2 linked regions of the Geomonas sp. RF6 genome follow. The protein of the gene in region 2 interacts with the protein of the main gene of each other region in a pairwise test. Links are inferred from orthologs where the notes say so. Each region holds a gene or a part of one and is shown on either strand. Other genes may lie near its edges. The genes, in order: rho and yhbY.

Region 1 (15,009 bases), 2.9 Mb from region 2 along the record:
CGCGCAGATCCGTCGCCATCACCGGTGCGCCCGAAAGCTTCTTCACCCCTTTCACCGTCGCGCTGTTCCCTTCACAGAGGATGTCGGCACCGAAGCGCAGAAGCTCGGAGACGTGCATGAAGCGGTTCTCGAAGATGTTCTCGGAGACGACGCTGGCGCCGTCGGCAAGGCACATGAGCGCCATGAACTGGGCCTGCATGTCGGTGGGGAACCCGGGGTACGGCCTCGTCTTTATGTTCACCGGCTTGATCTTCTTCGGGCCTTTCACGCGGACGACGCCGTCCTTGTTGGTGATCTCCACCCCGGCATCCTGCAGCTTGAAGGAGAGGGCGTCCAGGTGCTCAAGGCGCATGTTGTGGATCTTCACATCCCCGCCGGTAATCGCGGAAGCGATCATGAAGGTGCCCGCCTCGATGCGGTCCGGCATCACGGAGTGATTCGCCGGCTTGAGCTCCTCCACACCCTGGATCTTGATGGTATCGGTGCCGGCCCCCTCGATCTTCGCCCCCATCTTGATGAGGATCTCAGCCAGATCGACGATCTCCGGCTCGCGCGCCGCGTTTTCCAGGATCGTCTCCCCCTTCGCCATCGCCGCCGCCATAAGGAGCTGCTCTGTCCCCCCCACGGTGGAGATGTCGAAGTTGATGCGCGCACCCTTCAGGCGCTTCGCCTTTGCCTCGACATAGCCGTGCTCCAGGGTGATCTCCGCGCCGAGCGCGGCAAGCCCCTTCAGATGGAGGTTGATGGGGCGGGCGCCGATAGCGCAGCCGCCGGGGAGGGAGACGCGGGCCTGGCCGAAGCGGGCGAGGAGAGGCCCAAGCACCAGCACCGATGCGCGCATCGTGCGCACGAGGTCGTAGGTCGCCTCGAAGCTGTTTAGGTCGGCCGTGTCGATGCGCACCACGTTGCCGCGCCCCTCCACCCGCGCACCCAGGTGCTCCAGCACCTTCACCGTCGTGTTGATGTCCCGGAGGAAGGGGACGTTGCTGATCTCATGGCACCCCGGCGCCAGGATGGTCGATATGAAGATGGGAAGCGCAGCATTCTTGGAGCCGCTCACCGAGACCTCACCCGAGAGCCTCTTGCCGCCTTTGATTACCAGTTTGTCCAATTTTTACCTCTTGTAGAGAACCCGCCCATGGCGGTCTGCTTTTTCAGTGTGATCGGTGTCTGAGATCCCCCCACCGTTGCCGGGAAGGGAGAAAATTATGTCTGCGGCCTTGCTACCCCAGCCGTCCGCCGACTACCCGTTCGATCCCCGCCGGATCCTTCGCGGTGAAGGTTTCACCCGCGAGCCCCCCCTGCTGCAGGAGCGCGAGCACCTGGGGCGCCTGCCCTGCTCCGACCTCGAGAATGAGCCACCCCTTCTCCTCGAGATGCTCAGGCGCGAGCCTGACGATGCGGCGGTAGAAATCGAGCCCGTCCCCCCCGCCGTCGAGAGCGCCCTGCGGCTCGAAGCGGACCTCCTGCTGCAGCGCGGCGAGCTCCCCCTGCGGGATGTACGGCGGGTTGGAGAGAATCATGTCGAAGCGCTCCCCCGCGACCGGCTCGAAGAGGGAGCCGTGATGGAAGCGGATTGCAGCGCCGTGACGCTCTGCGTTCCCTTTGGCCACCGCCAGCGCCTCGGCGGAGCAATCGACCGCCGAGACTTCGGCCTTGGGGAGGGCCTTTGCCACGGAGACCGCGATGCAGCCGCTGCCGGTCCCGATGTCCAGCACTCGCCTCGCCCCTTTCCCTCTCTCCACAGCCTGCTCGACGAGCACCTCGGTGTCGTGGCGGGGGATCAGCACCGCCGGGGTCACCTGGAACTCGAGTCCCATGAACTCCTGGCTGCCGAGGATGTACTGCAACGGCTCGCGACGACCTCGGCGCACGACGAGCGCGCGGAAGGAGGCGAGCTCAACTTCCTGCAGCGGCTTGTCAAAGTTGAGATAGAGCCCCACCCGGTCGAGCGAGAGCGCTTCACACAGAAGCCACTCCGCCTCCAGCCGGGGGTTTTCCACCCCTTTCTCGGCGAGATACCCCTTGGTCCAGTTGAGGACCTTCAGTACGTCCCATTTTTCCTTAGGGTTTGCCATCCGGTACGTCCGTGGTGGTGCTGCTGGATATCGTGATCTTAGGAGCCTGAACCCCATCCCCACCCTGTCCCTCCCCTTGAAAGGGAGGGGACGTCGGGGGAAGTGAAGAGGCGTAGCCGCTTCTACATTTCGCTCTGCGCCTGGAGGGCTTCCATCTGGTAGTGGGTGCGCAGGGTGTCGGTGATCTCGGCGATGTCACCGGCCATGATGGAGTCGAGCCGGTACAGGGTGAGCCCGATCCTGTGGTCGGTCATGCGCCCCTGCGGGAAGTTGTAGGTGCGGATCCTCTCGCTCCTGTCGCCGCTGCCGACCTGGCTTTTGCGGTCGGCGGCGAGTCTCGCGTTCTGCTCCATGACCATGGAGTCGAGGATGCGCGACTTCAGGACCTTCATCGCCTTGGCGCGGTTCTTTATCTGACTGCGCTCTTCCTGGCAGGCGACGACCACGCCGGTGGGGATGTGGGTGATGCGGACCGCGGAGTCGGTGGTGTTGACGTGCTGGCCGCCGGCGCCGGAGGAGCGGTACACGTCGACCTTCAGATCAGCGGGGTTGATGTCGATGTCGATGTCCTCGGCTTCAGGGAGCACCGCGACGGTACAGGCGCTGGTGTGGATGCGCCCCTGCGCCTCGGTTTCCGGCACCCTCTGCACGCGGTGCGTTCCCGACTCATACTTTAGCTTTGCGTAGGCGCCGATCCCTTCCACAAGGGCCACGACCTCCTTGAAGCCCCCCTTTTCCGACTCGGAAGCGGAGATGATCTCCACGCGCCAGCGGTTGGTCTCGGCGTAGCGGGTGTACATGCGGAAGAGGTCGCCGGCAAAGAGCGCGGACTCGTCGCCGCCGGTTCCGGCACGGATCTCCAGGATGACGTTCTTGTCGTCGTTGGGGTCCTTCGGAAGAAGGAGGACCTTGATCTCCGCCTCCAGCGCGGTGCGGCGCTCCTCGAGCGACTCGAGCTCCGCCTCCGCCATCTCGCGCATCTCCTGATCCGGCTCCTTCAGGAGCTCCTTGTTCCCCTCGATGTCCGCAAGGACCTTCTTGTACTCGCGGTAGGCGGCGATGAGCTCGGCAAGCCCGGAGTGTTCCCGGGAGAGCTTGCGAAACTCGGCCTGGTTCGCCAGCACTTCGGGGTCGGACATCAGCGACTCGAGCTCCTCGAAGCGCCTTTCCAGTTCGGCTATCTTTTCAAACATATCCATTCCTCAAGAAAATCTTTTGATGCTTTCTTTCGGGGCGAACCCCATCCCCACCCAGTCCCCACCCTTGAAAGGGAGGGACGCTACGTGCGCGTTCAAGCGCGGGGGGGGGTTACACCACCAGGCGGTCGTCCTTGTGGCCGCCGTTTAGCTCCAGCGCCTCGTTCATGGAGCGGATCGCCACCTCTATCTGGCTGTCGTCCGGCTCACGCGTCGTCAGACGCTGCAGGGCGAGCCCCGGCGCGATGGCAAGCTTCACCAGGGGATGGCCGTCGTGCTTCGCCGTCCACTTGAGCACCTCGTAGGAGACCCCCGCGATGATCGGGAGAAGGAGCACGCGCACCCCCCCTTTCATGTAGAAAGGCCACAGCTTCGGGATCAGGGAGAAGATGAGGATACTCACCAGCATGACGATGAGCAGGAAGCTGGTGCCGCAGCGGGGGTGCAGGCAGCTGTACTTGCGCACGTTCTCCACCACCAGATCCTCGCCCGCCTCGAAGGTGAAGATGCACTTGTGCTCGGCGCCGTGGTACTGGAAGACGCGCTGGATGTCCGACATGCGCGAGATGCCGATTATGTAGAGGAGGAAAACCGCGACCCTGATCGCGCCGTCGACGAGGTTGAACATGAGGTTCGAGCTGCCGATGACGGGAACGAGGAGCTTTGTGAGATAGAGGGGGAAGATGAAAAAGAGCAGGATGCCGAAACCGAAGGCGCCGGCCATGGTGCCTCCCATGGCCCAGGAGGAGATCTCCTCCTTTTTCTCCCCTTCTGCGAGAGCCTCGTTGGCGGAAAAGTTCAGTGCCTTGATGCCGGTGACGAGCGAGGAAAAGAGAGCGACCGCGCCGCGCACGATCGGCAGTTTTACCACGGGGAAGCGCTCGGAAAGGGGAACCACCACCTCGCTCTTCACGGAGATGTCGCCGTCAGGTCTACGAACGGCGATCGCGAGAGAGCGGGGGGCGCGCATCATCACCCCTTCCAGAACAGCCTGCCCACCTATATTGATCTTTGCCATGCTTACCTCAAAGGTTGTGTGACAAGAGTACGGCGTATCGCCTGTCGAGGGACGGGAGGTGCCGCACCCGTCGGCACGCGCAGGAAGGGAAGGGCATCGAGCTGTCCCGGCAGCCGGGTTACTCCGCGGCCAGTCCCTGGAAAAACGCCCTGACCTCCGCGGTCTTGCCGCAGCACATCGCCCCTTCGGGACAGGGGCCGGTGAGACAACCGGGGCCGCAATCCTTGAAGACCGTGGGGGCCACCGGCTGCACGACTTTCAGCATCTCCAGCGCCATCTCCCGGATTTCCCACTGGGCGCGCTCGCAGCAGCGAATGGCGAAGAAGTGCCGCAGCTCCCGGGCGTTCATGGTCACTATGATCTTCGTTTCCGTGGCGTTAGGCAAGAGATACCGCGCGTCCTCCGCAAGGACTCCGGCCTCTACCAGGGTCGCGTACGCCTTGTGCAGCGCCGCCACCTGCTCCTCGAAGAGGGCCTTCGATGCGGGGTCCTTCGCTATGGATGGCGGGACCACCACCGCAAAGGACTCTTTGTGCGAGACATAGCGCTGGGACTGCTGGGAAAAGGAGGCGACCCGGTGCCGCACCAGTTGGTGGCTGGTGACACGGGAGATCCCCTCGATCCCGAAGGTGAAGGAGGCGTGTTCGAGCACCGAGTGATGCCCGAGGGACATGATCTTGTCGAGGAACTTCTTGATGTCGGCGCGGGAGATCTTCTCTTGGAGCGCCTCTATATCCACGTGGGAATAACAGAGCCGCGCGGCGAGCGCAACGGTCTGCTCGGGCTCAGGGGTGTGCTGAAGCAGGGCTACCTTCATCAATGTACCTTAACGCCAAAAAAGTGGGGTAAAACGAAACAAGGGGATTTCGCCATAGACAAAATCCCCCCGGATGGATCCGCGAATGCGAGAAGTACTACCCCTGGATGTTGTATCTCTTCTTGAAGCGCTCCACGCGGCCGGCGGTGTCGATCAGCTTCTGCTTGCCGGTGTAGAACGGGTGGCACTGCGAGCAGATCTCGGTGGAGATCTCCTTCGCGGTGGAGCGGGTCTGGAATGCGTTGCCACAGAGGCACTTCACGGTGATCTCGTTGTATTTGGGGTGAATCCCTTCCTTCATATCTTCCTCCTCGCGGGGTAACGACCCCGGTAACTTTCAATATTTTACGCCGTAAAGAAGCTACTCATAGCATCTGCGCGGCAATTTATCAACACTTTTTTCTACTTGCTCATGGAGTCGAGGAACGCCTGGTTGTCCTTCGTCCCCCCCAGCTTGGAGAGGAGGAACTCCATCGAATCGACCACGTTCATCGGATGCAGCACCTTGCGGAGGATCCAGATGCGGTTCAGCGCGCTCTTGTCGACGAGGAGCTCTTCCTTGCGGGTGCCCGACTTGTTGATGTCGATCGCCGGGAAGGTCCTCTTCTCCACGAGCTTCCTGTCGAGGTGGAGTTCCATGTTGCCGGTGCCCTTGAACTCCTCGAAGATGACCTCATCCATCTTGGAGCCGGTATCGACGAGCGCGGTGGCGATGATGGTAAGGGAGCCACCTTCCTCGATATTGCGGGCGGCGCCGAAGAAGCGCTTCGGCTTGTGCAGCGCGTTGGAGTCCACACCACCGGAGAGGATCTTCCCGGAAGGGGGGATCACGGTGTTGTAGGCGCGGGCCAGTCGGGTGATGGAGTCGAGGAGGATGACCACGTCGCGCTTGTGCTCCACGAGGCGCTTTGCCTTCTCGATGACCATCTCCGCCACCTGGATGTGACGGGAAGCCGGCTCGTCAAAGGTGGAGGAAATCACCTCCCCCTTCACGGAGCGCTGCATGTCGGTAACCTCTTCCGGTCGCTCGTCGATGAGGAGAACGATGAGGAAGACCTCCGGATGGTTCATCGCGATGGAGTTGGCGATGTTCTGGATCAGCATCGTCTTCCCGGTGCGCGGCGGAGCGACGATGAGACCGCGCTGCCCCTTCCCTATCGGCGCGACCAGTTCCATGACGCGGCTGGACATGTTGTCCGGGGTGGTCTCCAGCTTGAGCTTCTCTTCCGGATAAAGCGGGGTGAGGTTGTCGAAGAGGATCTTGTCGCGTGCGACCTCGGGGGACTCGTGGTTTACCGTCTCTACCTTCAGAAGGGCGAAGTAGCGCTCACCTTCCTTCGGCGGCCTGATCTGACCCGCCACCGTGTCGCCGGTGTGCAGGTTGAAGCGGCGGATCTGCGACGGAGAGACGTAGATGTCGTCCGGCCCCGGGAGGTAGTTGTAATCGGGCGCCCTCAGGAAGCCGAACCCGTCAGGGAGGGTCTCGAGCACCCCTTCACCGAAGATCATGCCGTTCTTCTCGGTCTGGGCGTTGAGGATGGCAAAGATCAGATCCTGCTTGCGCAGACTGGATGCCCCCTCGATGTTGAGCCCCTTGGCAATAGCCGTGAGGTCGCTAATCTTTTTCTCTTTCAGTTCCTGTAGGTTCATCGGTTCTCCTGGTGTGGGCGCAAATGCAGGTCGTATCGGCAGGGCCTTGATGCGGACCAAGGTGCTTGTGACGGAATGGTGACGGGTTGCACGCGTGAGATGCCCAAATATGTGTAGTGGTGTTTTGTAAGGTGTCGGATTCTGAGTTGTTCTGAAATCGTGCCTGGAAGTGACGGTATGGTTGAGGTGGAGCGGCTTGGGGTATCTTGCTTTAGGTCTTATTGAGGATGAATAGAATATATACCCTTGGCTGCACGACGTTGTCAATACATTTTATACCACGAAAAGCCCCTTCTGCAGCACTTCCAGCGGTATACAAGCGCATGTCAAAAAACCGTCCACCTCTCTTGCTGCGACGCGTTGCGGCACGGAACTGCAAAAACGAAGCCAGAGAAATCTTTCAAATGTGGGCCGGGATAAGCCGCAGGCGTTCCCGGCATGGTTCGCGCACAACTGCCGCCGTCACGCCTCTTCCCCGGTGCCCCCCTCCGACTCTGCCGCGGCAGCGGCATACTTCGTGGAGCTTCGCCGCTTGCGCCTCGCCTTTTGCCGCCTGAGCTTCTCCTCCTTCGCGCTCTTTTTCGACGGCACCCCCGCGGCTTCCTCCATCTTTTCCAGCAGGTAGCGCCGCGCGAGGAAGCGGTTCAGCGACTGGCTGCGGTCCTCCATGCATTTGACCTCTATCCCCGTCGGCAGGTGCTTGAGGTAGACGCAGGAGGAGCTCTTGTTCACGTGCTGCCCCCCCTTGCCCGAGGCGTGGATGAAGCGCTCCTCGAGATCCTCCTCCTTCACCCCCAGCAGCGCCATGCGCTCCTTGAGCCAGCGATTTTTCTCCGGACTCACCGCAAAATCCGCCATCGTCCCCTCCCGGAATTAGTGGGCGCATGATACCGCGAGAGGTTCCCGGAGTCAAAGGGGGCGCGAAGGCGCGAATAAAACGAGCAGACACCGGGCGCGGCACGGAGCCGAAATCCCGCCACGCACGCCTCACCCCTGACGCCGTCCCCGAGACTGATATACTTCTTTAGTTTGGGAGGGAATCGCCATGACCCCTATCTCTCGACGCCTCTTTGTTTTCGGCGGAGCGCCCCTTTTCCCCTACCTCTACCTCGAAAGACTCGCGGTCGCGATAAAGAGATATCAAATCCCGGTAGTGAGCCTTCCTGCGGAGTTCGACGGCTTCACCATCCTGCACCTCACCGATCTGCACGACAAGGAATTCGGCCGCGACGGCTCCGAGCTCCTCGCCCTTCTCGACACCGAGCAGTTCGACGTCGTCGCGCTCACCGGCGACCTCGTGGTGAGCGCCACCTCCCTTCTCACCCCCGCACTTCGCCTGGTGGAGGGGCTGAAGTCGCGCCCCGTTTTCGCGGTGAGCGGAAATCACGAATGGAATTCGGAAAGGGGGGAGGAAATCTGTGAGAAGCTGCGGCAGGCAGGGGCAGAGGTCCTTTCAAATACTTCGCACACCTTCAGAAAAGGCGCCGGCCGCCTGAGCATCGTGGGGGTGGACGACCCGGTAACGGGGAGGGCGAGTCTCAGGAAGGCCCTGTCGACGGCGACGGGGGAGGGGCCGCGCCTGCTGCTGGCCCATTCCCCCCAGATATACGAGGAAGCTGTACAGGAAAAGGTCGACGTAGTGCTTGCGGGGCATACTCACGGGGGGCAGCTGCGCCTTCCGGTTTTCGGCGCCCCTTACGTCCCCTCCATGGGGATCTTCCCCCCGTACGACTACGGCGTGTACAGCTCGGGGAAGACGAGCATGATCGTTAATGCAGGTCTCGGGGAGAGCCTCCTTCCGGTACGATTCAACATCAGGCCGGAGGTCGTCCTCGTTTCTATCTTCCGTGCCACGACTCCCCACCCCCACCCGGTGCCGCTCGCTCCGCGGGCAGAGGAGGAGATGACGCAGAGGGCATATTCCTTCCGCTAATCCCCCTTGAAGAGGAAGCGGCTGAGGAACCCGCGACGCTGCTCCGAGCCGACGGCGAATCCGTCCATCTCGTCGTCCGATTCAGGGAGGGGATCCTTCGGCCGCTGCGCTCCGCGGTCATGGAGCACGACCGCCACCGTTTCGCCGTGCTCCACCGTTGTCACTGGTGACTGCGGCATCGTCTCCTTCTTCTCCGGCGCGGCGTGTGAAGGCTCGGGGTGAAGGGATATCTCGTTTGCCCTCGCCTCACATTCCCCCATGAGGGTACAGTAGATATCCTTCAGGGTGGCAGGATCATAGCCAAACTTGATCTCGTCGACGTTACAGACCTTCGCCAGCTGGTGCACCATCATCCGCACTGCCGCATCCTGCTCGGCGCCGATCCCTTCCCGCGCCGCCTCATCGGAAGCCTCCACCAGCGACCTCGCGATCGCCCGCACGTTGCGCGCACCTTGCATGATTCCCAGGGCATCCTTATGCCGCTTCATGGCTTCCCTCCTCAGTGGGGGAGCTACCCCACGTATCCGGCGATTATCTCCGCGATCCTGTCAGCGCTGTTTCTGGCATTGTTGAAGATCAGGTGGTACAGAGTCGGGTCCCCAAGGTCCCGTCCCAGGAAATCCCGTATGAAGGCATCGCGCCGCCGCTGCTTTGTCTCGATCATTTCGTACGCCTCCTCGGTCGAGACGTCGCACCTCCTGGTAATGGACTTCACCTTGAAGGCCATCGGGGCGACAATTCGGAAATGGTAGCAGTTTTCCATGTTTTGGGTAAGGATGGCGGCGCCGCGCCCGACAAGGATCACGTTCCCCTTTTGGGCCAGGAGAGTTATCTGGCGGCAAAGGAGCCTGTAGTAATCCTTGTCGCTCTTCCAGCGCGGCGAAAAGGTGGAGAACATGTCGTCTAAAAAACGGTTCTTGCTGCTGATATTGCTCAGGAGCTCCTCATTGAGGTCGTGGTTGCGGGCCACCGCCTCCAGGAGGGCCTTGTCCATCACCGCCCAAGGCATCCCCGTCTTTGCTTCGAGAAGAGCCTGCACCTTCTCCGCGACAGGATACCCTTCACAGCCGAACTCCCTGGTGAGGGTAATGGCCGGGTGCATGAAGTCCTGCTTCGCGTCGTACTCCCTCAGGGTTCTGCGCCGTCCCTCAAGGATAGCCTCCAGTCTCTTCTCGATGGACGGGATCAATACTCTCCCAGCCATAGCGCCCCCCCTTCCGCACATGAGTACCCCTGTCGCAAATACAAATTAGGCCCCCTTTCACCCCACCCGTCAACCCCCGCACCGCTCTAAAAAAAGCCTCACCGTCCCCTTTTACGAAAGTTCAATCGGAAATTCGGGGGGGAGCGTCGGTACATTGCCACGAGCAGAAGGCGTAACGTTCCCCCCTTTGCGAAGGGGGGGCAGGGGGGATTTGATCTTCAAGTCTCCTCAGCCTGCTTAACAGTACATCTCGGTCGTCGAACCGCAGTGCTGCGGAAGTCTAAAGATCAACGACATAGGCCCCACCACTTTTTTGCAAATTGCCCTGACACAACAGTTGCGCGGTTTCAGGACGGTCCTCGCTAGTCAAATCCCCCCTGTCCCCCTTCGCAAAGGGGGGGACGCGAGGCCTCGTGCGCCCTTCATTGGAAACGATTACGACTTCCCCGAATTCTCGGATGAGCCTTCGCGAAGGGGGGCCAGGGCGGGATTTGCTCTTTGTGACGTCACAGTGGCCTCTGCCAACCGATGAAAGGGGACGAACCCTTCCGCCGTTCCCTTTGCGTCCTTTGCGTCTTTGCGGTTCGCAAACTGCCTTTCGCCTCTGACTTTGCCAGTGGGCGTGGCCGCGCTCGGCTCTGTGCGTTATCATGGGGCAATGAACCTGCTATGGCTGCCACTTACACTCCTCTCCGCCCTTTTCCTCGCCACCAGTGACGCGCTGACGAAGAAAGCGCTGGCGCGGCACAACGACTATCTTGTCATGTGGCTGCGGCTGCTGCCGACGGTCGCCCTCGCCCTCCCCCTCTTTTTCGGCGAGCGCCCGTACCTTTCCCGCGACTTCATCACCTGCGTCGGACTCGCGCTCCCCCTGGAGGCGGTTGCCTTCGTCCTCTACATAAAGGCGCTGAAGCTCTCACCGCTCAACCTCACCCTCCCCTTCCTCTCTCTCACTCCGGTCTTTCTCCTTGTCGTCCCGGCGATCGTACTGAAGGAGCGCATCTCCTTCATCGGGGGAGCCGGGGTCCTTCTCGTCGCGGCGGGAAGCTATCTCCTCAACCTGCAAAAAGGGAGGCACGGCGTGCTCGCCCCCTTGAAGGCGATCAGGGAGGAAAAGGGCTCCCTTTTCATGATCGCCGTCGCCGTCATCTATACCTTCACCTCCACCCTCGGCAAGCGCGCCATCGCCCTCTCCTCCCCCCTTACCTTCACGGAAATCTACCTTCCCGCCCTCGCTCTCCTCATCACCCCCCTGGCCCTTTACAAAGGGAGAAGGGAACTTTCCGCCATCACCAAAGATGGCGCCATAAGGGCCGCCGCCCTCCCCGCACTCTGCTATGCCCTGCAGGCCATCAGCCACTCCTACGCCATCGACATCGCAAACGTCGCCTATATGATCGCCGTGAAGCGGACCAGCCTCCTCTTCGGCGTGCTGTACGGCAGGGTGCTCTTTCGCGAGGAGGGGCGCCTTTTCTCCACCATCCTCATGCTGATCGGGGTCTTCCTGATCGTTATCGGCGGATGACAAGCCCTGTCGGCGATTTGACAACACCCTGCGCCCACGCCCTTCAATTAATTGACTCACCCCCGTCACGTTCATGAAGGAGGCGAGAGGTGCACCGGGCACCGGGGGGAAGTGGCAAGGGAGCCGCGCGCTGAAGCTGCCGGAAAGGCAGCGATTTTGCGATGTCGCACGCCCCTTCGGTTCCTGCCGCGCTGATCGAGGCCTCCATCAGCGGCCAGGCAGCTCTTCCCCGATGGCACGTCCCTTGCTGTGGAGACGTCGTCGCAGCGCGCCGCGGCGCACTTTCACAAATACACGGAGAATCACCATGAGCCAGCTCGTTTGCCGCCCCACTGGCGGAGCAGTCGACCATGCCGCACAAATGCCGAAGATCACCGTCCTCGTCGCAGTAAGGAACGAAGAGGCGCACCTGAGGGAGTGCCTTACTGGGCTCATGGAGCAGAGTATCTCCGACGCCGTCGAGGTCATCGTGATCGACCGGGCGTCCCAGCAGTCGGAATGGGCCATCGTCGCGGAGATGCAGAGACGCTACGACAACATAACCGCCGTACGGACCGGCCGGATCGGGGTCTGCGCCGCCTGGAACCTGGGGGCGAAGATCGCTTCCGGCCGCTACCTCATGGTGCTCGAAGCAACGGACCGGCTCAAGTGCGACGCACTGGAGCTGCTGGCCGCCGCGCTCGACGAGAACGCCGACGCCATGCTCGCCTACGGTGACACCTGCTTTACCACCATCCCCCACGAGAGCTTCGAGCGGCACACCAGCTTCGGCAAGATGATCTGGCCGGACTACACGGTGCAGCAGCTCAGCCAGATATCCCTTGTCGCCCCGCACCCCATGTGGCGCCGCGACGTGCACGACACGATCGGCTGGTTCAAGTCCGAAGACGAAGATGCGCCGCTGCGTAACCTCATGCTGCAGGTCGTTCGCCGCTTCCGCATGCTGCATGTCGACCGTTTCACCGGGCTGAAGCTCGTCGCTTCCGACAGCAGACTCAGCCCCGTCGCTGAAAGCACATCGATCCCCCTCCCGGAAACGCAACCTTCTCAGCCGGTGCAGGCACCCGCTGCCGAAGCCACGCCGGAGGAGGCATATGCCTCCATAGAGAAGGCGCTCCAGGAAGGGAACGAGGAGGGGGCGCTGCAGGGGCTGCGCCGTCTGGTGGCACGCTATCCTGACCACGCCACCGCCCACAATGACCTCGCCGCCCTCAGCTACGGGATGGGGAATGTTGCCGACGCGGTGGAGCATTACGAAGCCGCCGTGCGACTCGCCCCGCAGGAGAGCGTCTTCCAGAAAAACCTGGCCGATATCTACTTTGTGGAAGCTGGCAGGACCGACGAGGCGATCGCGATCTACCTCAAGCTCCTGCAGGACTCCCCCCGCGACGTGGAGACGCTTCTCAACCTCGGCATCATCAGCGAGGCGATCAGCCACCCCGCAGAGGCGGAAAGTTTCTACCAGAGGGGGCTGGAGATCGAGCCGTGGAACCAGGTGCTGCGCGAGCGCGTCACGGCGCTGCGGACGCTCGAACCGAAGGTCGAGCAGAGCGCAGAGGAGCGCTACGCGGCGGCACAGGTGCTGGTCGCCGATGGCGCCTTCGCAGAGGCGCATGACGCCCTGGAAAATCTCGTTGCGGTATTTCCCGACTTCGCCCTCGCCCACAACGATCTCGCGGTACTGAGCTACCAGAGCGGCGAGAAGGAGAAGGCGCTGGCCCACTACAGAAAGGCTGCTGAGCTTGCCCCGGAAAACAGCGTTTTCCAGAAAAACCTCGCCGACTTCTACTTCGTGGAGGGGGACAACCCGGACGGAGCCATCGCCATCTATCTCGCGGAGCTGCGCAAGGAGCCGAGGAACGTCGAGACGCTCATGAGCCTCGGCAAGATCTGCGAAATGCTGCAAAGGGAAGAAGAAGCCCGCTGCTTCTACGACAGGGTTCTGCAACTGGAGCCGTGGAACATGGAGGCTCGGGAGAGCCTGAAGCTGGTGGCGTAAGGGCGACGGCACAAGACGCGTTACAGAGAGGCCCCCGCGCCAACGGCACGGGGGCCTTTCATGTAGGCCGGAATAAGCGGAGCGTTTCCGGCATGTTAAATCCCCCCTGTCCCCCCTTCGCAAAGGGGGGAACGTGAGGTCACTTGCAGTGGCACGGGCAACGTTTTCCTGGCTCGTCGAAATTTCCGTGAACCAAGAAAAAACCGCTAAAGTTTTCCTCGACGCCTGCCGATACAGGCGGCATCCGAGAGAAAGGTAGAAAAAGTCATGGCTTACGATGCATTTTCCACAACGGACGGTCTTTTCTCCTCTATCATCACCTCGCCCGACCAGCAGGCGCAGTTGGCGAACAGCGCCGCCACCAGCGGCCTGAACTATTACAAGGACAAGAAGTACGACCGTGCCGTCACTGCATTTCAGCGCGCCATCGCGCTCGATCCGCAGTCGACGCAGTCGTACAACTTCCTGGCCAACACCTACCTCGCGCAGAAGAAGACGACCGAGGCCATCAAGACCTACAAGACCTCCCTCGCCATCGATCCGAGCCAGGACAAGACCCACGTCAACCTGGCAAACATCTACTTGCAGAACAAGCAGTACAAAGAGGCGGAGAAGGAGTTCAAGGAGGCGATCAAGCTGAACCCGACCGACACGGTCGCGCCCTACACCCTCGGCCAGGCCTACCAGCAGCAGGGAAAATATGCAGAGGCGGAGGCGCAGTTCAAGAAGGTCATCAAGATGGCGCCGAACGACCCGAACCCCTACTACGCCCTCGGCATGACGCTTAACAAGGAGAAGAAGTACGAGGAGGCCGTAAAGCAGCTCACCCAGGCCATCAGGATCCGTCCGAAGATGGCGTCGGCCCACCTCGAGCTCGGCACAGCGTACGCTGCGCTCGGCGACACCACCAAGGCGAACAAGGAGGTCGATATCCTCACAGGGATCGACCCCGCGCAGGGGTATCTCCTCAAGAAATCGATCGCGCAGCCGAGGATGCTGGTCACCGGCAGCGAGATCGACTGGGCCAGCGGCCTCGGCCCCAACACCCAGCTCTATGCGCTCGACCCAACCCTCATCACGCCGGGAAAGTCCGCAGAATTCACCATGACCTTCTACTTCGACAGCAAGATGGACCAGGCCTCCGTGCAGGACCCGAACAACTGGACCATGAACAAGGCGTCGGGAGGGGTGGCGGGGTACTACAACAACACGCTGGCCATCGCACCGACCGAAGCCTACATCCCTCAGAACCCCACCCGGGTGGTGTACGACCCCACGGGTCAACAGGCGACGGTGACCTTCATGATCAGCCAGAACGCCGAAGGCAACGCCACCATCGACCCGTCCCACATGGTCTTCAAGTTCTCCGGAAAGGACATCAAAGGAAGGAGCATGGATCCCACCGGGGACGAGTACGACGGCTACGCGCAGGCGTTCTTCTAAACCGGGAAATCATCAGCAAGTTATCCAAGGGGTCAGGCTCAACAGCCTGCCCCCTTTTTTTCTTTTCTGGCGAGCGAGTAGAATTTCCCATGAACCGCTAAAGGCGCCCTCGCGTTCCCCCCTTTGCGAAGGGGGGACAGGGGGGA
Region 2 (14,792 bases):
GCCCACCGATTTCATCTGGGTGGTGAGGGTCGCGTCCGCTGCGGGGAACTTCTCGAAGGTGAAGCGCGGGATCTTCGTCACCACGTAGTCGATGGTCGGCTCGAAGCAGGCCGGCGTCTCTTTCGTGATGTCGTTGGTGATCTCATCGAGGGTGTAGCCGACGGCGAGCTTCGCCGCGATCTTCGCGATCGGGAAGCCGGTCGCCTTGGAGGCAAGGGCCGAGGAGCGGGAGACGCGGGGGTTCATCTCGATGATGATCATCCGCCCGTTCTTGGGGTTCACGCCGAACTGGATGTTGGAGCCGCCGGTGTCAACGCCGATCTCGCGGATGATCTTCAGCGAGGCGTCGCGCAGGAGCTGGTACTCCTTGTCGGTGAGGGTCTGGGCCGGGGCGACGGTGATGGAGTCGCCGGTGTGCACGCCCATGGCATCGAAGTTCTCGATGGAGCAGATGATCACCACGTTGTCCGCGGTGTCCCTCATGACCTCCAGCTCGTACTCCTTCCAGCCGATGAGGGACTCCTCGACGAGGATCTCGTCGGTCGGGGAGGCGTCGATGCCCGCCATCGCCATCCGCTCGTACTCTTCCATGTTGTAGGCGATGCCGCCGCCGGTCCCGCCGAGGGTGAAGGAGGGGCGGATGATTGCCGGGAAGCCGACGTGCTTTACCACTTCCATCGCCTCGGCGTAGTTGTGGGCAAAGCCGGAGCGCGGCAGGTCGATGCCGATCTTTTGCATCGCCTCCTTGAAGAGGGTGCGGTCCTCCGCCTTCTTGATGGCGGGAAGCTTCGCGCCGATCAGTTCCACGCCCAGACGATCCAGCGTACCGTTTTCCGCCACCGCAACAGCGGTGTTCAGCGCGGTCTGCCCGCCAAGGGTCGGCAGCAGCGCGTCGGGGCGCTCCTTTTCCAGGATCGCCGCGAGGATCTCGGGGGTCACCGGCTCGATGTAGGTGGCATCGGCGAAGTCCGGGTCGGTCATGATGGTGGCGGGGTTGCTGTTCAGCAGCACCACCTGGTACCCCTCTTCCTTCAGCGCCTTGCACGCCTGGGTCCCGGAGTAGTCGAACTCGCACGCCTGCCCGATGACGATCGGCCCTGCGCCTATGATGAGGATCTTGTTGATGTCTGTACGTTTAGGCATGTGAAACCTTTCTCCTTCTTTAAGGCGGATGGCCCGCCACTGCAATGTATCTCTAGTCAGACCAGTCAGACTGGTCCGACGGGTCTGACTCGTCTGACATGTCGGATGGCCCTACTCCGGCTCGTCCTGCACCCAGCCGTTATCAAGCTCGCACTCCTCGAGAGCCTCCACCGCCTCGGCATACTCCTCCGCGGTGATCCTCCTGCCGATCCCCGGGGTCTCCGGCGCCACGTGGGCGGGGAAGTACTGGCTCATGAGCGCTATGTGCGTCTCTCTCCCCAGGTGCTCAGCGATCCATCGAAGGGTCTCGGCGCTCCCCGCCGCCCCTTCCGGGAGGACCAGGTGGCGGATGATGAGACCGCGGGTCCCGATACCATCCTCATCCGTCTCCAGGTGCCCCACCTGGGCGAGCATCTCGGCGACCGCGAGGCGGTTCAGCTCGGTGTATCCGGGGGCACCGGAGAGGCGCACCGCCTCGCTCTCCGAGGTGTACTTCATGTCGGGGAGGTAGATGTCCACGATCCCCTCCAGAAGCTTCAGGGTATCGACTCGCTCGTATCCGCTGGTGTTCCAGACGATGGGGATGGTGAAGCCATCTTGCACCGCGGCGTATAGCGCGGCCATGATCTGGGGGGTGTAGTGGGTCGGAGTAACGAAGTTTATGTTGTGCGCCCCTCGCGCCTGCAGCCCGAGCATCTTGCCGGCGAGCTCGCGCACCGACAGGTCGGTGCCGTTTCTGAGCTGGCTTATCGGGAAGTTCTGGCAGAACCGGCAGGTGAGAGTGCACCCCGAGAGGAAGATGGTGCCCGAACCGCGGCTCCCGGAGATCGGCGGCTCCTCACCCCGGTGGATGTTTGCCGAGGCGATGCGGGGACCCTTTCCGGCTCCGCATCGCCCGACCTGCCCCGCGAGGCGATCGACCCCGCAGGCATGCGGGCAGATATCGCACTTCCTTAACCGCTGATACCCCTCTCTGACCCGCTCGAGGAGTTCACCGGATTCGAACATTTCCTTGTAGCGCATGCTCCCTTCTTGGCTTGTAGTCCATGTAGGCCGGGATAAGCCGAAAGGCGTTCCCGGCAGCATTCCTGCCTTGTGCCGGAAACGCTCCGCTTATTCCGGCCTACATTTTATCGGCCTACTTCTTCTCACTCTCCATCATCTCCACGAAGCGCTTGAAGAGGTACTGCGAGTCGTGGGGGCCCGGCGAAGCTTCGGGGTGATGCTGCACCGAGAAGACCGGCAGGTTCTTGTGGAACATCCCCTCGACGGTCTGGTCGTTCAGGTTTTCGTGACCGAGGTCGCAGTGGTCCCCGACGGAGAGGATGTCGACGGCAAAGCCGTGGTTCTGGGCAGTGATCTCCACCTTGTGCGTCTTCATGTCCATGACCGGGAGGTTTGAACCGTGGTTGCCAAATTTCAGCTTCACCGTCCGCCCGCCGAGTGCGAGCCCGAGGAGCTGATGGCCGAGGCAGATGCCGAAGGTCGGCTTCTTCCCGACCACCCCTTTCAGGTTCTCGATCACCTCTTTCATCGGCTCCGGGTCGCCCGGGCCATTGGAGAGGAAGATCCCGTCCGGATTCATGGCCAGGACCGACTCCGCAGGGAAGGTGGCGGGTACCACGGTTACGTCGCAGCCGGCGGAGACGAGGCAGCGCAGGATGTTCAGCTTGATCCCGAAGTCGTATGCCACGACCTTGTACTTGAGCTGCGACTTGTCGACCTGCGGGTAGCCCCCTTCCAACTCCCAGAGACCTTCGGTCCAGTGGTACGGCGCATCGCAGGTGACGCCGGTGGCGAGGTCGAGGCCGGACATGGAGGGGATGGCGCGCGCCTTGCGCACGAGGCTTTCCGGGTCGAAGTCGATGGTGGAGATGATGCCGTTCTGGGCACCCTTGTCGCGCAGGTGGCGGGTGAGCGCGCGGGTGTCGATCCCCTGGATCCCCACGATGCCGTTCTCCTTGAGGTAGGCATCGAGGCTCATGGTCGCTCTCCAGTTGGAGTAGCAGTCCTGGTATTCCCTGACGATGAAGCCGGAAAGATAGAGCTGTTTGCTCTCGATATCCTCCGGATTGATCCCGGTGTTGCCGATCTGGGTGTAGGTCATGGTGACCATCTGCCCCTTGTAGGAGGGATCGGTCAGGACCTCCTGGTAACCTGTCATGGCCGTATTGAAGACGACCTCGCCTGACGTTTCGCCCGATGCGCCGAACGCCTCACCCTTGAAGATCCGGCCATCCGCCAGAGCCAGTACTGCTTTCATGTTTCGCTCCTGAATCTTTTTCTGTTCGATCAATCTGTAACGTCTATCCCTGGTGAACGACCTGCCCCTTCACGATAGTGTAGGCAGCCGCCCCTTTCAGGCGACACCCGAGAAACGGGGTGTTCTTCGACTTTGAATTGAGGCTCGCCGCATCCAGCATCCACTCCCTCTGCGGGTCGATGATGGTGACGTCGGCGATGGCTCCCGGCTTCAGCGTCCCTCTGGCTATGCCAAGGATCTTCGCGGGGTTGCACGACATTACCGTTACCAGCCCTTGAAGGTCGAGAACCCCCTCCTCGACAAGGGCGAGCGTCAGCGGCAGCGACGTCTCCAGCCCCACGATCCCGTTCATGGCGAGGGGGTATTCCACATCCTTCTCGTCCGCATGGTGCGGCGCGTGATCTGTGGCAATGGCGTCGATCGTCCCGTCGGCGAGAGCCACCTTCATCGCAGCGACGTCGTCGGCTCCGCGCAACGGCGGGTTCATCTTGGCATTGGTGTTGTAGCCGCGTACCGCCTCGTCCGTGAGGGTGAAGTAGTGCGGCGCGGTCTCGCAGGTGACCTTCACGCCACGGGCCTTCGCGTTGCGGATGATGCGAGCGGAGCCTTGCGTGGAGATGTGGGCGATATGAACCGGGGAACCGGTGAACTCGGCGAGGTAGACGTCGCGGGCGACCGCCACGTCCTCCGCGGCCCACGGGATCCCCTTCAGGCCGAGCTCGGTGGAGACAGCACCTTCGTTCATCACCCCTTCGCCGGCAAGGGACATCTCCTCGCTGTGGGAGATGACCGCGATGCCGATTCCCCTGGCGTACTCCAGCGCGCGGCGCATGAGGTCCGCGTCGGAAACGGGCTTCCCGTCGTCGGAGACGGCGACGCACCCGGCTTCCTTCAGCGTCCCGATCTCCGCGAGGCTCTCCCCCTTCCCCCCCTTGGTGATGCACCCGACGGGGAAGACGTTCACCACAGCCTCTTTCTCGGCGCGGTTCAGTATGTAGGAGGTGACCGCCTTGTTGTCGTTCACCGGAGAGGTGTTCGGCATGCAGGCGATGGAGGTGAAACCGCCGGCCGCCGCGGCGCGGCTGCCGCTGGCGATGTCTTCCTTGTACTCCAGCCCCGGATCGCGCAGGTGCACGTGCATGTCGATCAGCCCGGGGGCCACCACCAGGCCGGCCGCGTCGATGACCGGGGTCGTCGCCGGAGCCACGAGATCCGACCCGATTTCCATGACAACGCCGTCGGCGATCAGGATGTCGGTGACAGAGTCGATCCCCTGGGAAGGGTCTATCAGGCGGCCGCCCTTTATCAACAGGTTCATCTGGCACCTCTCAAGCATTGCTGCGGGGGGGCTCCATGGCCGCCTCCGGTTTTGCCGGGAACGCTTCCCTTATCCCGGCCTACATTTCCCTTCGCTGGATCTGCCCCCCCGGCGTCCCCTCCCTTTCAAGGGGAGGGACAGGGTGGGGATGGGGTTCGTCCACCCCCTACTCCGTCGCCAGCGTCCCGCCGCTGACGTGGTAGAGCATCGCCATGCGTACCGCCACGCCGTTTTCCACCTGCTTTAAAATGAATGACTGGTCGCCGTCCATGACGCTGGAGCCGAGTTCGACGCCGCGGTTCACAGGGCCTGGGTGCAGCACCATCGCCCCCGGCTTGGCAAGGGAGAGCACCTGCTCGTTAAGGCCGTAGTAGCGGGAGTATTCGGCGAGGCTCGGCAGGAGGCTCTTCCCCTGGCGCTCCAGCTGGATCCTCAGCATCATCACTACGTCCGCCTGGTCGACCGCCTCGCGGATGTCGCGGCACACAGTTACGTTGCCGAGTCTCTCGATCCCCGGCGGGATCATCGTCGCTGGTCCCGCAAGAAACACCTGCGACCCGAGCTTCGTTAGTCCATAGATGTTGGAGCGGGCTACCCGGCTGTGGGTGATGTCGCCAACGATCGCCACCTTCAGCCCCGCGAGGGTCCCCAGCTGCTGCCGAATGGTGAGCATGTCCAGAAGCGCCTGGGAGGGGTGCTCGTGGGCGCCGTCCCCTGCGTTGATGACGGAGCACGACACCTTCTGCGCCAGGTAGTGGTGGGCGCCGGAGATGCTGTGGCGCATGACGATGATGTCCGGCTGCATGGCCAGGAGGTTCAGCGCGGTGTCGGCGAGGGTCTCTCCCTTCACCACGGAGCTTGTGGAGGCGGAGATGTTCACCGTGTCGGCAGAGAGGCGCTTTGCGGCTATTTCGAAGGAGGTGCGGGTCCTGGTGGAGGCCTCGTAGAAGAGGTTGATGACCGTCTTGCCGCGCAGGGTCGGGACCTTCTTGATATCGCGTGAGTTGATTTCGCTGAGGTTGTCGGCCGTATCGAGGAGGAGCTCGATTTCTTCCCTGCTCAATTCGCTAAGGCCGATGATGTCTTTGTGCCTGAACCCCATGGAACCCCCTGATCATGAAAAAGGACCGGTCCGGGAGGCCGGACCGGCCGCACGACTACTTCTGCAGTATCACTTCGGTCGGCTTGTTCTCGGCGTCGAACGCCACCACGATGTTCTCGCTACGCGAGGTCGGGACGTTTCTCCCCACGAAGTCCGCCCTGATCGGCAGGTCGCGGTGCCCGCGGTCCACCAGCACGGCGAGCTGGATGCAGGAGGGACGCCCCTGGTCCATGAGGGCATCCATTGCGGCCCTGATTGTTCTTCCGGTGAAGAGGACGTCGTCCACGAGGACGACCTTCTTCCCTTCCACCGCGAAGGGGAGCTCGGTCTTTCCGACCGGGAGATGCTCCGCGTGCCCCTTGATGTCGTCGCGGTACATGGTGATGTCCACCGCGCCTACCGGCACGTCCTGCCCCTCGATCTCGGAGAGGCGTGCGGCGAGCTCGTAAGCCAGGTGAACGCCGCCGGTCCTGATACCTACCAGCACGAGGTCGTGGACCCCTTTATTTCTTTCCAGCACTTCGTGCGCGATGCGGGTGAGCGCCCTTTTGACACCGCTGCCATCGAGAATCACGGTATTGTCGGCCATATTACCTCCCCTGCCGGCGCCGAGGCCAGCCATTGCAGTAATTTTCAGCAGTTAAGATCCGAGCAGGTGCAGCCGCCTACAAAAAAAGCCTTCTCGCAAGGGCGAAAAAGGCTCGTTCCACAGCAGACAACCATAGATTGCGTGCGTGTATGCTTCTCCACCTTTGCTAACCTCACAGGGTTAATTTAAAAGGCATCCGATAAATTTTACTCAAATTAGCATTGGGGCAGGCTGGAGTCAAGTTTGATTACTTTAATACATTAAAAACGTACTGTCCGCAGATTACGCAGATTAACGCAGATTTTACCCCAAGAACAAGCTTTATCTCCGGGTGTTTCAAATCTGCGGAATCTGCGTAATCTGCGGACAAAGGTTTTTGATTCACCGCGGCATAGGGCAGTACATGTTGCCGTACGGACGCTTGCTCTTCGGCACGACCTTCACGAACTTCTCACTGAGCACTTCCTGAAGTTCGACGCCGAAGTCGCTGCAGAACTCCTCCAGGTGGGCGTGCAGCGCGATCTCGTCGGTGGGTGTGAGCTCGAACACCCCCACCTCGCGCGAGAGCTTCGCCTCGTCCACACCGCCCCGCACGTAGATCGTCCCGCCGTGCATCCCGGTGCCGAAACTGTAGCCGTGCTTCGGGCGATCCGGGTTGTCGGAAAACATCCCCAGCAGGACGAGGATCCCCCCTGCCATGTACTCGCCGAAGAAGTCCCCGGCACTCCCCCCGACGATCAGGATCGGCATGTTCTCCAGGTACGACTTCATGTGGATTCCCACCCGGTACCCCACGTCCTTCTTGATGTGTAGTTTCCCACCGCGCATCCCATAGCCCAAAACATCGCCGGCATGTCCGTGCACCACCACCTTCCCGGCATTCATGGTGTTGCCGATGTTGTCTTGCCCGTTGTCGTTCACGATGACGGTGGCGCCGTTCATGAACGCGGCGAGGTCGTTTCCGGGGACGCCGTTCACGGTGATCGTCACCGGGCGGTTTACCCCGTCGCCGATGTAATACTGGCCGTTCACGTTGAGAAGCTCGATCCTTTCAGCCCCCTCGGAAACCGCCGCCCGAATCATCGCGTTCAGGTCCTTGTAGTACATGCCGCTCGCATCTATCTGCATCGCGTGCTCCTTCCCTGTGTGTAGCTTCTGTCAGTCCTCAGGCAATGTGGACCGCCGGGAACGCCTTCGGCTTATCCCGGCCTACATGAACACCCTGTAGCCAATGAACCTACGCCACGCCGGCATTCAGCTGCGCCACCACCGGCTCACCGCCGCGCGGCGCCCACACCTTGTCGGGAGCCGGGCAAATCTCCCTGATCGCCGCCTCCTCGGAAGCCATGTACACCATCTCTCCCTTCGTGGCGCACATCAGCGGGCGGAGCTTCACCCGGTCGTTCAGCCCGATCAGGCGTCCGTTGGAGGCGAAGAGGATGGCAAAGGGGCCGTTCAGGAGCGCGCAGCCGTACACCTGGCGGATGGCTGTGAAGAGCTCCTTCTCGTCCTGCGGGAGCTGGTCGATGTTGTCCCAGAAGGGGGAGGCCAGCGCCAGCGAGGCGAGCTCGGGGGAAAGCTGGTGCTTCCGGATCAGGAGGTCGAGCATGTACGCCACCACTTCCGTGTCGGTGAGCATGGTGCAGAGATAGCCGTACATCTCCAGGTAGCGCTTGTTGATCCCGTAGGAGGAGATTTCCCCGTTGTGCACGATCGACCAGTCGAGGAGCGTGAAGGGGTGCGCCCCGCCCCACCACCCCGGCGTGTTGGTCGGGAAGCGGTTGTGCGCGGTCCAGGTGTACCCCTTGTACTCGTCGAGGCGGAAGAACTCCGCGATCTCCTCGGGGTAGCCGACCCCCTTGAAGGCGCCCATGTTGCGCCCCGAGGAGACGACGAACGCCCCTTCGATCTCGTTGTTGATCCGCATCACGTGGCCGACCACGACGTCCTCGTCCGTCATTTTCTGGAACTCGATCGCCTCCTTGTAGGAGTCGGTGGCCAGAGGCTTCGCGAAGTAGCGCTTGAACACCGGCGGGTTCTTGATCGCAGCGACCCGCCTCGTCGGGATCTCCTCCTGCTGCTCCACCTCGAAATACGCCGCGAGGTATTCCTCGGTGAGCTCCAGCGCATGGTCGTTCTCGTACATGAGGTGAAAGGCGAAGAGATCCTTGTACTCGGGGTAGATCCCGTACGCCGCAAAGCCGCCGCCGAGGCCGTTGCCGCGGTCGTGCATGAGGGTGATGGAGCGGATGATGACTTCGCCGCCGATCAGTGCGCCGTCCTTGGCGATGAATCCGGTGAGGCCGCAGTTGGAGATGTCCTTCTGGTATATGTGGGTGGGCTTTTTATTCATGGGGCAGTCGACCTCCGAATGTGTGAGCGATGCTGCGACCCTCTCAGGCGGCCTTCCCTTCCGGGGAGAAGAGCGTCGTGCGCATCTCCTTCGGGAGGTGAACGAAACCGAATTCCGGATCGAGGAGGTGATCCTTGAAAGGCGCCACCTCTACGCGCTGCCGGATCAGCCCCGCAAAAATCCCGGCCCGGTCCACCTTCCCGAGAAGGACCGCGCCGACGAGCCGCCCCTCTTCCAGGACGATCTTCCTGTACACGGATGCGCCGAGGTCGAGGTAGGTGAGTACCTCGTAGCGGTCCCCCGGGTCGGGGTTCGTTATCCCCATGGAAATCGTTGGTATCTTGAAGAGCTCGATGGAGTTCATCAGGAGCCCCCCCTGGTACTCGATCTCGCCACCCGCCATGCTTATCCCGGCGATGTCCCCCTGGATGTAGGCATCCGGCCAGATCGGCATCGGGAGCTTCTTGCCGTAAAAGAAGTCGCGCGCCTCGGCGACGTCCCCCGCCGCATAGACGTTCGGGACGGAGGTGCGCATGGTGTCGTCCACCACGACGCCGCGGTTCACCTCGATGCCGCTCCCCTTCAGGAAGGAGGCGGCAGGGCGCACCCCGATCGCCACGATGACCGTGTCGCACGGGATGAAGTCGCCGGATTTGAGGGTGACGCCGATGATCTCTTCCCCCTCACCGTCGATGCGCACCGCGGTGTCGCCGTTTATGACGTCGATGCCGTTCGCCTTCATCTTCTTCGCCACGATGCGCCCGGCGTTGAGATCGAACGCCGCGGAGAGGATGCGGTCGGCGAGTTCCACGATCGTCACCTGCTTGTCGATCTGGTGCAGACCCTCCGCCGCCTTCAGCCCGATGAGGCCGCCGCCCACGACCACCACCTTCCTGATATCCGCGGACATCCCCTTGATCCGTGCGGCATCGTCCCAGGTGGTGAAGGTAAAGACCCGCTCTTTCCCTGCCATACCCTCGATGGGGGGGACGAACGGATCGCCGCCGGTAGCGATGAGGAGCCTGCCGTAGGGGATGACATCCCCCCCTGCCAGCTTCACCTGCGATGCTTCGCTGTCGACGGAGACCACTTCGCGGCCGAGCAGGAGGTTCACCCGGTTCTTCTCGTAGAAGTCCGCGGGGAGGTACGGCATCCTCTTTTCCGTCACGGCACCCCCGAGGAGATACGAGATGAGCGGACGACCGTACGCCACGTGGCGCTCCCGGGAGATGACCGTGATCGTCCCCTCGCTGTCGACTTTCCTGATCCCCCTGATGGCGCCGACCGCGGCAACCGAATTTCCGATGATGACGTAGTTCATTTGGGCGTCCCCTCCTTGAAGACGAGCGCCCTGTTCGGGCAGGCGCAGACGCAGGCAGGGACCTCGCGGTCCGGGCACATGTCGCACTTGTTCGCCTTCTTCGCCTTCACGTTGCGCTGCACCGCGCCGTAGGGGCAGGCCATCACGCAGGACCAGCAGCCGATGCACTGCTCCGTGTCCATCCGTACCACCCCCGCCTCATCCTTCTGGATCGCGCCGGAGACGCAGGCCCTCAGGCAGTCCGGCTCGTCGCAGTGGCGGCAGTTGGTGGAGAAGGAAAGGATCCCCCCGTCGCGCTCCTCAACCGTGCAGCGGGCGATGGGGCGGTTCTCCTCGTGCAGGAAGGCCCGCACCGGATCCTTGGAGCGGGAATGCTCGGTAATGCAGGCTACCTCGCAGAGGTGGCAGCCGATGCAGACATCTTCCAGGGAATATACTCGTTTCATTGCCGATCCTCTTTTTCCAGGAATCAACTGCCTCCCTACTCGCCTCACTCGCCGGCGGGCATGACACCCAGGATGTTCATGTCCTTCTCGGTGAGCCCTACCGCACGCAGCTTGTAGCGGTTGCCGCGCAGCGACTCGAGGGCGTTCAGCCCCATGCCGCCAAGGATCTCCTGCATCTCGTGCCCCCAGGCGTGAATCAGGTTCACCAGCCGCTCCGCCCCGATCTCGGGATTGAGTCGCTTTGCGAGGTAGGCGTTGTTGGTGGTGATTCCCCACGGGCATTTCCCGGTGTAGCAGCGCTGGCACAGGGTGCAGCCGAGCGCGAGCAGGGTGGAGGTACCGAGATTTATGGCGTCGGCGCCAAGGGCGATCGCCTTGATGGCGTCGCTGGAGCTTCGCACCCCGCCCCCCACCACGATGGAGACCTGGTTCCTGATCCCTTCATCGCGCAGGCGGGAATCGACCGCGGCGAGAGCGAGCTCCATGGGGATCCCCACGTTGTCCCGGATCGCCTGTGGAGCCGCGCCGGTACCGCCGCGGAAGCCGTCGATGGTGACGATGTCGGCGCCTGCGCGTGCGATGCCGGAGGCGATCGCCGCCACGTGGTGCACGGCCGCGATCTTCACCGATACCGGCTTCTCGTAGTTCGTCGCCTCCTTCAGGGCGTAGATCAGCTGGCGCAGGTCCTCGATCGAGTAGATGTCGTGATGCGGCGCCGGCGAGAGCGCATCGGTGCCGATCGGGATCATCCTTGTCTCGGAGATGGCGTCGTTTACCTTCTCCCCCGGGAGGTGCCCGCCGATGCCAGGCTTTGCCCCCTGCCCCACCTTGATCTCGATCGCCACCCCGGCGTTGAGATACCCTTCCGAAACGCCGAAGCGGCCGGAGGCGACCTGGACGATGACGTTCTTGCCGTACCGGTACAGGTCCTTGTGCAGCCCACCCTCACCGGTGTTGTACAGCGTCCCGAGCTCTTGTGCGGCGGCCGCCATGGCGCGGTGAGCGTTCAGGTTCAGCGCGCCGTAGCTCATGGCGGAAAAGATGAAGGGGAACTCGAGCTTTAGCTGCGGCGAGAGCTTTGTCTTCAGCTTCACCTTCCCCGTCTTTTCATCCCGCACCGTCTCCACCCGGTCCGGCTTTTTGCCGAGGTAGGTGCGCAACTCCATCGGCTCGCGCAGCGGGTCGATCGACGGGTTGGTAACCTGGGAGGCGTCCAAAAGGAGGTGGTCCCAGTAGATCGGGAACTTCATCGGGTTCCCCATCGCGGAAAGCAGAATCCCGCCGCTCTCGGCCTGCGCGTGCAGGTTCCTGATGTGCCCCGTGGACCAGGAGGCATTCTCCTTGAACGATTCCTGGTTCAGCCTGATGCTGATCGCGCCGGTCGGGCAGAGCGCGGAGCACCGACGGCAGCCGATGCAGGCAGTGCTGTCCTCGATGAGGGTATCCTCCTCCTCGAGGTAGGAGTGCACGTTGTAGGAGCACTGGCGCACGCACACCTTGCACCTGATGCACTTCGTGTCACTCCTGTGGATCTCGAACTCATTGAATGATTCGTTTACCGATTTATAAAGCACTTTCCTCGCCTCCTGAGTGACGGTTCACAGCACGCGCAGTTGCTATTTATGTGCCGCTACCAATCTATCCTCACGCTCATGCCCAAACGGCTGTGATCATACTGCTTTTTTGGCTGATCGGCAACAGGCGATTATAATATTGTTTAGTTAAAGCCAGCTTTCAGAGTAAAAAAATCTCTCCCTGCTGAGTAGCAGGAACACACGCAGACGCACGCTTGCCATCCCGAAGTCAAAGTGCTATAGCTACTGGTCCCCTGGCGTCTGGCCGGTACAGTTGACCGTGGCGTGCTTTGCTGGAATGCCGGAAGAATTCGTTGCAGACGGTGCGTTTTTTTTGTGGTTCGGGGTAAGAGGCAGGAAGTGCCGACGTCCGAATAGTGTGTGGCAATTAATCTAAAAAGGAAACGAGTTTTTTATGCTGACAGGAAAACAAAGAAGGTATCTACGGGGTATAGGGCACGGGCTGAAGCCTGTCATCACCGTGGGCAAGGGCGAGATCAGCGAAGCGGTGCTGCGCGAGACGAACGAGGCACTGGAAAGTCACGAACTCATCAAGGTGAAGATACTGGAAAGCTGCATGCTCGACCGCCACGAGGTGGCGGAGTCGCTCTCGAGCGAGTGCAGCGCAGATGTGGCGCAGGTGCTGGGAAGGACGATCCTCCTGTACCGTGCTGCAAAGGAACCGCGGATGGAGCTGCCGAAGTAGGAAATATCGTGGTGCGGGGGCGGGATAGGGATTAGAGAACCCCATCCCCACCCTGTCCCTCCCCTTGAAAGGGAGGGGACGTTGGGGCGGCGAACGCTGCTAAAGTTGCATAAACAGTCGGGACTCTGGATCTTCTTCAATCCTGAACGTCCCCTCCCCCCCGTGCGGAGGAGGGACAGGGTGGGGGGAAGGTGCCACGAGTTCAGGAGATGGCGGCTTCACCCACCCCCTGCCCCCCTCCCGTCGAGGGAGGGGAACGTGATGGCGATCGCCTCTCTACATCCCTCTACACCCTCTCATACGGCTCGAAGAGCCTCTTGTACTCATCAAGCGCAAAACGGTCCGTCATCCCGGCGATGTAGTCGCAGATGACGCGCTCCCGCCCGTCCCGCTCCATCTTCAGCTGATGCTTCATGGGGAGCAGGGTCGGGTGCTTCAGGTACACCTCGAAAAGCTGCTCCAGGTAGCGCTCCGCCTTCACCCTCATACGCTCCACCTTGTGATGCCGGTAGAGATTGTGCATCAGGAAGCGCTTCAACTCCCTGTTCTTCTTCGCCATCTCGGTGCTGAACCCCACCACCTGCTGATTCAAGGACCGCAAGTCCTCCTGCGTCTTGATCCCGTGGTACTCCAGGTTTGCGAGGGTCGTCGTCACCACGTCGGTGATGAGGACGCCGATGAGTGCGCTTATCGTCTGGCAGCGGGCCCTCTCCCGGTCGATTCCGGGGTGCTTTTGCTCGATCGTCTCGTGCACCTCCCGCCAGAGCGCCACCTCCTTCAGCTGCGACATGGTGATGTACCCGGACTCCAGGCCGTCGTCGATGTCGTGGTTGTTGTAGGCGATTTCGTCGGCAAAGTTGATGAGCTGCGCCTCCACGGTCGGCACCGTGCCCGGGAGGAATTCCGCAAATGCCGCCGACGGATTGTCGTAGCGGGAAGAATGCTTGATGATCCCCTCGCGCACCTCCCACGAGAGGTTGAGGCCGTTGAAGCCGGGGTAGCGCTCCTCGAGCTCGTCCACGATGCGCAGCGACTGCAGGTTGTGCTCGAAGCCGCCTGCCCCTTCCATCAGCCGGTTCAGCACCTCCTCACCGGTATGCCCGAAGGGGGTATGCCCGAGATCATGAGCGAGGGCAAGAGCCTCGGTGAGCTCCTCGTTCAGCCGCAGCCTGCGCGCTATCCCCTTCCCGATCTGAGCCACCTCGAGAGAGTGGGTGAGGCGGGTGCGGTAGTAGTCCCCCTCGTGATTGACGAAGACCTGCGTCTTGTATTCCAGACGCCGGAAAGCCGCGCAATGGATAATGCGATCGCGGTCCCTCTCGAAGGCGGGGCGGTCGTCGCGGAAATCTTCCTCATATTTCCTCCCCCGTGACACCTCGCTCCTCGCCGCGTACGCCGCAAGGTCCGTGCGCTCCATAGAATGCGCCTCTGTCATCAATCATTCCTCCAGCATAAAAAAAAGTTCGTCATGGGCCAGTCTGGGGATAAAGCGGCAGGACGTCCCCTCCCCCCATGCGCGGGAGGGACAGGGTGGGGGGGAAGGCGCCACCAGTTCAGCCTATGGCAGCTTCACCCACCCCCTGTCCCCCTCCCGTCAAGGGAGGAGGGACCTCACGCTCTACCTCCCCCGTCACGTCGGCCGCACGGCTTTGTAGGCCGGGATAAGCCGAAGGCGTTCCCGGCATCTCCCGCGGCGCCGCGGATGAATCTACCACAACACGCGACAGTTACAAAAGCCTAAGAAAAAGCTTTTATGGTGCAGGAGTGGACGGCTGTCAACCGGAAAGTTGCCATTGACGGGGTGCGCCCCCCGTGCTACAAGGGACCCTTTCCGCCTTTACCTGTTAATGATAAACGATGAGACAATGCCTTTTCACGGATCAGGCAAGGTATACGTGGTAGCCGAAGGGGTTACGCTGTGCCATAATCGCGCGGTCTGACCACCCGACCTTTGGCAGGGGGCAGAGCGGCAAGGGG

The links.
Region 1: the proteins of yhbY (region 2) and rho interact in binary tests that used the Escherichia coli proteins (3 or more experiments, as listed by UniProt). The link is inferred for Geomonas sp. RF6 from one-to-one orthologs.

The regions. Positions count from the first base shown.
Region 1 is NZ_CP087999.1:2,238,897-2,253,905, reverse strand. The notes cover bases 4,636-7,622. They hold rho (transcription termination factor Rho), read right to left. Parts: upstream 6,760-7,622; coding sequence 5,512-6,759; downstream 4,636-5,511. Other genes in these bases: LPW11_RS09680 (peptide chain release factor family protein), read right to left, coding at 7,222-7,617; rpmE (50S ribosomal protein L31), read right to left, coding at 5,207-5,410; thyX (FAD-dependent thymidylate synthase), read right to left, coding at 4,636-5,109. Outside these bases: murA (UDP-N-acetylglucosamine 1-carboxyvinyltransferase), read right to left, coding at 1-1,111; prmC (peptide chain release factor N(5)-glutamine methyltransferase), read right to left, coding at 1,224-2,078; prfA (peptide chain release factor 1), read right to left, coding at 2,201-3,271; LPW11_RS09700 (DUF1385 domain-containing protein), read right to left, coding at 3,387-4,292; more of thyX, read right to left, coding at 4,411-4,635; LPW11_RS09675 (metallophosphoesterase), read left to right, coding at 7,805-8,692; LPW11_RS09670 (hypothetical protein), read right to left, coding at 8,689-9,180; LPW11_RS09665 (cytidylate kinase-like family protein), read right to left, coding at 9,204-9,896; LPW11_RS09660 (DMT family transporter), read left to right, coding at 10,555-11,421; LPW11_RS09655 (tetratricopeptide repeat protein), read left to right, coding at 11,729-13,420; LPW11_RS09650 (tetratricopeptide repeat protein), read left to right, coding at 13,688-14,863. UniProt on the Escherichia coli protein: Facilitates transcription termination by a mechanism that involves Rho binding to the nascent RNA, activation of Rho's RNA-dependent ATPase activity, and release of the mRNA from the DNA template.
Region 2 is NZ_CP087999.1:5,118,462-5,133,253, forward strand. What follows is about bases 11,400-14,169. They hold yhbY (ribosome assembly RNA-binding protein YhbY), read left to right. Parts: upstream 11,400-12,524; coding sequence 12,525-12,815; downstream 12,816-14,169. Other genes in these bases: LPW11_RS21765 (glutamate synthase-related protein), read right to left, coding at 11,400-12,109; LPW11_RS21775 (deoxyguanosinetriphosphate triphosphohydrolase), read right to left, coding at 13,102-14,169. Also shown: carB (carbamoyl-phosphate synthase large subunit), read right to left, coding at 1-1,143; LPW11_RS21720 (radical SAM protein), read right to left, coding at 1,255-2,166; carA (glutamine-hydrolyzing carbamoyl-phosphate synthase small subunit), read right to left, coding at 2,282-3,406; LPW11_RS21730 (dihydroorotase), read right to left, coding at 3,450-4,724; LPW11_RS21735 (aspartate carbamoyltransferase catalytic subunit), read right to left, coding at 4,891-5,826; bifunctional pyr operon transcriptional regulator/uracil phosphoribosyltransferase PyrR, read right to left, coding at 5,882-6,415; LPW11_RS21745 (hypothetical protein), read right to left, coding at 6,797-7,543; LPW11_RS21750 (class II glutamine amidotransferase), read right to left, coding at 7,653-8,768; LPW11_RS21755 (NAD(P)/FAD-dependent oxidoreductase), read right to left, coding at 8,812-10,089; LPW11_RS21760 (4Fe-4S dicluster domain-containing protein), read right to left, coding at 10,086-10,535; more of LPW11_RS21765, read right to left, coding at 10,580-11,399; more of LPW11_RS21775, read right to left, coding at 14,170-14,250; 16S rRNA (guanine(966)-N(2))-methyltransferase RsmD, read left to right, coding at 14,767-14,792.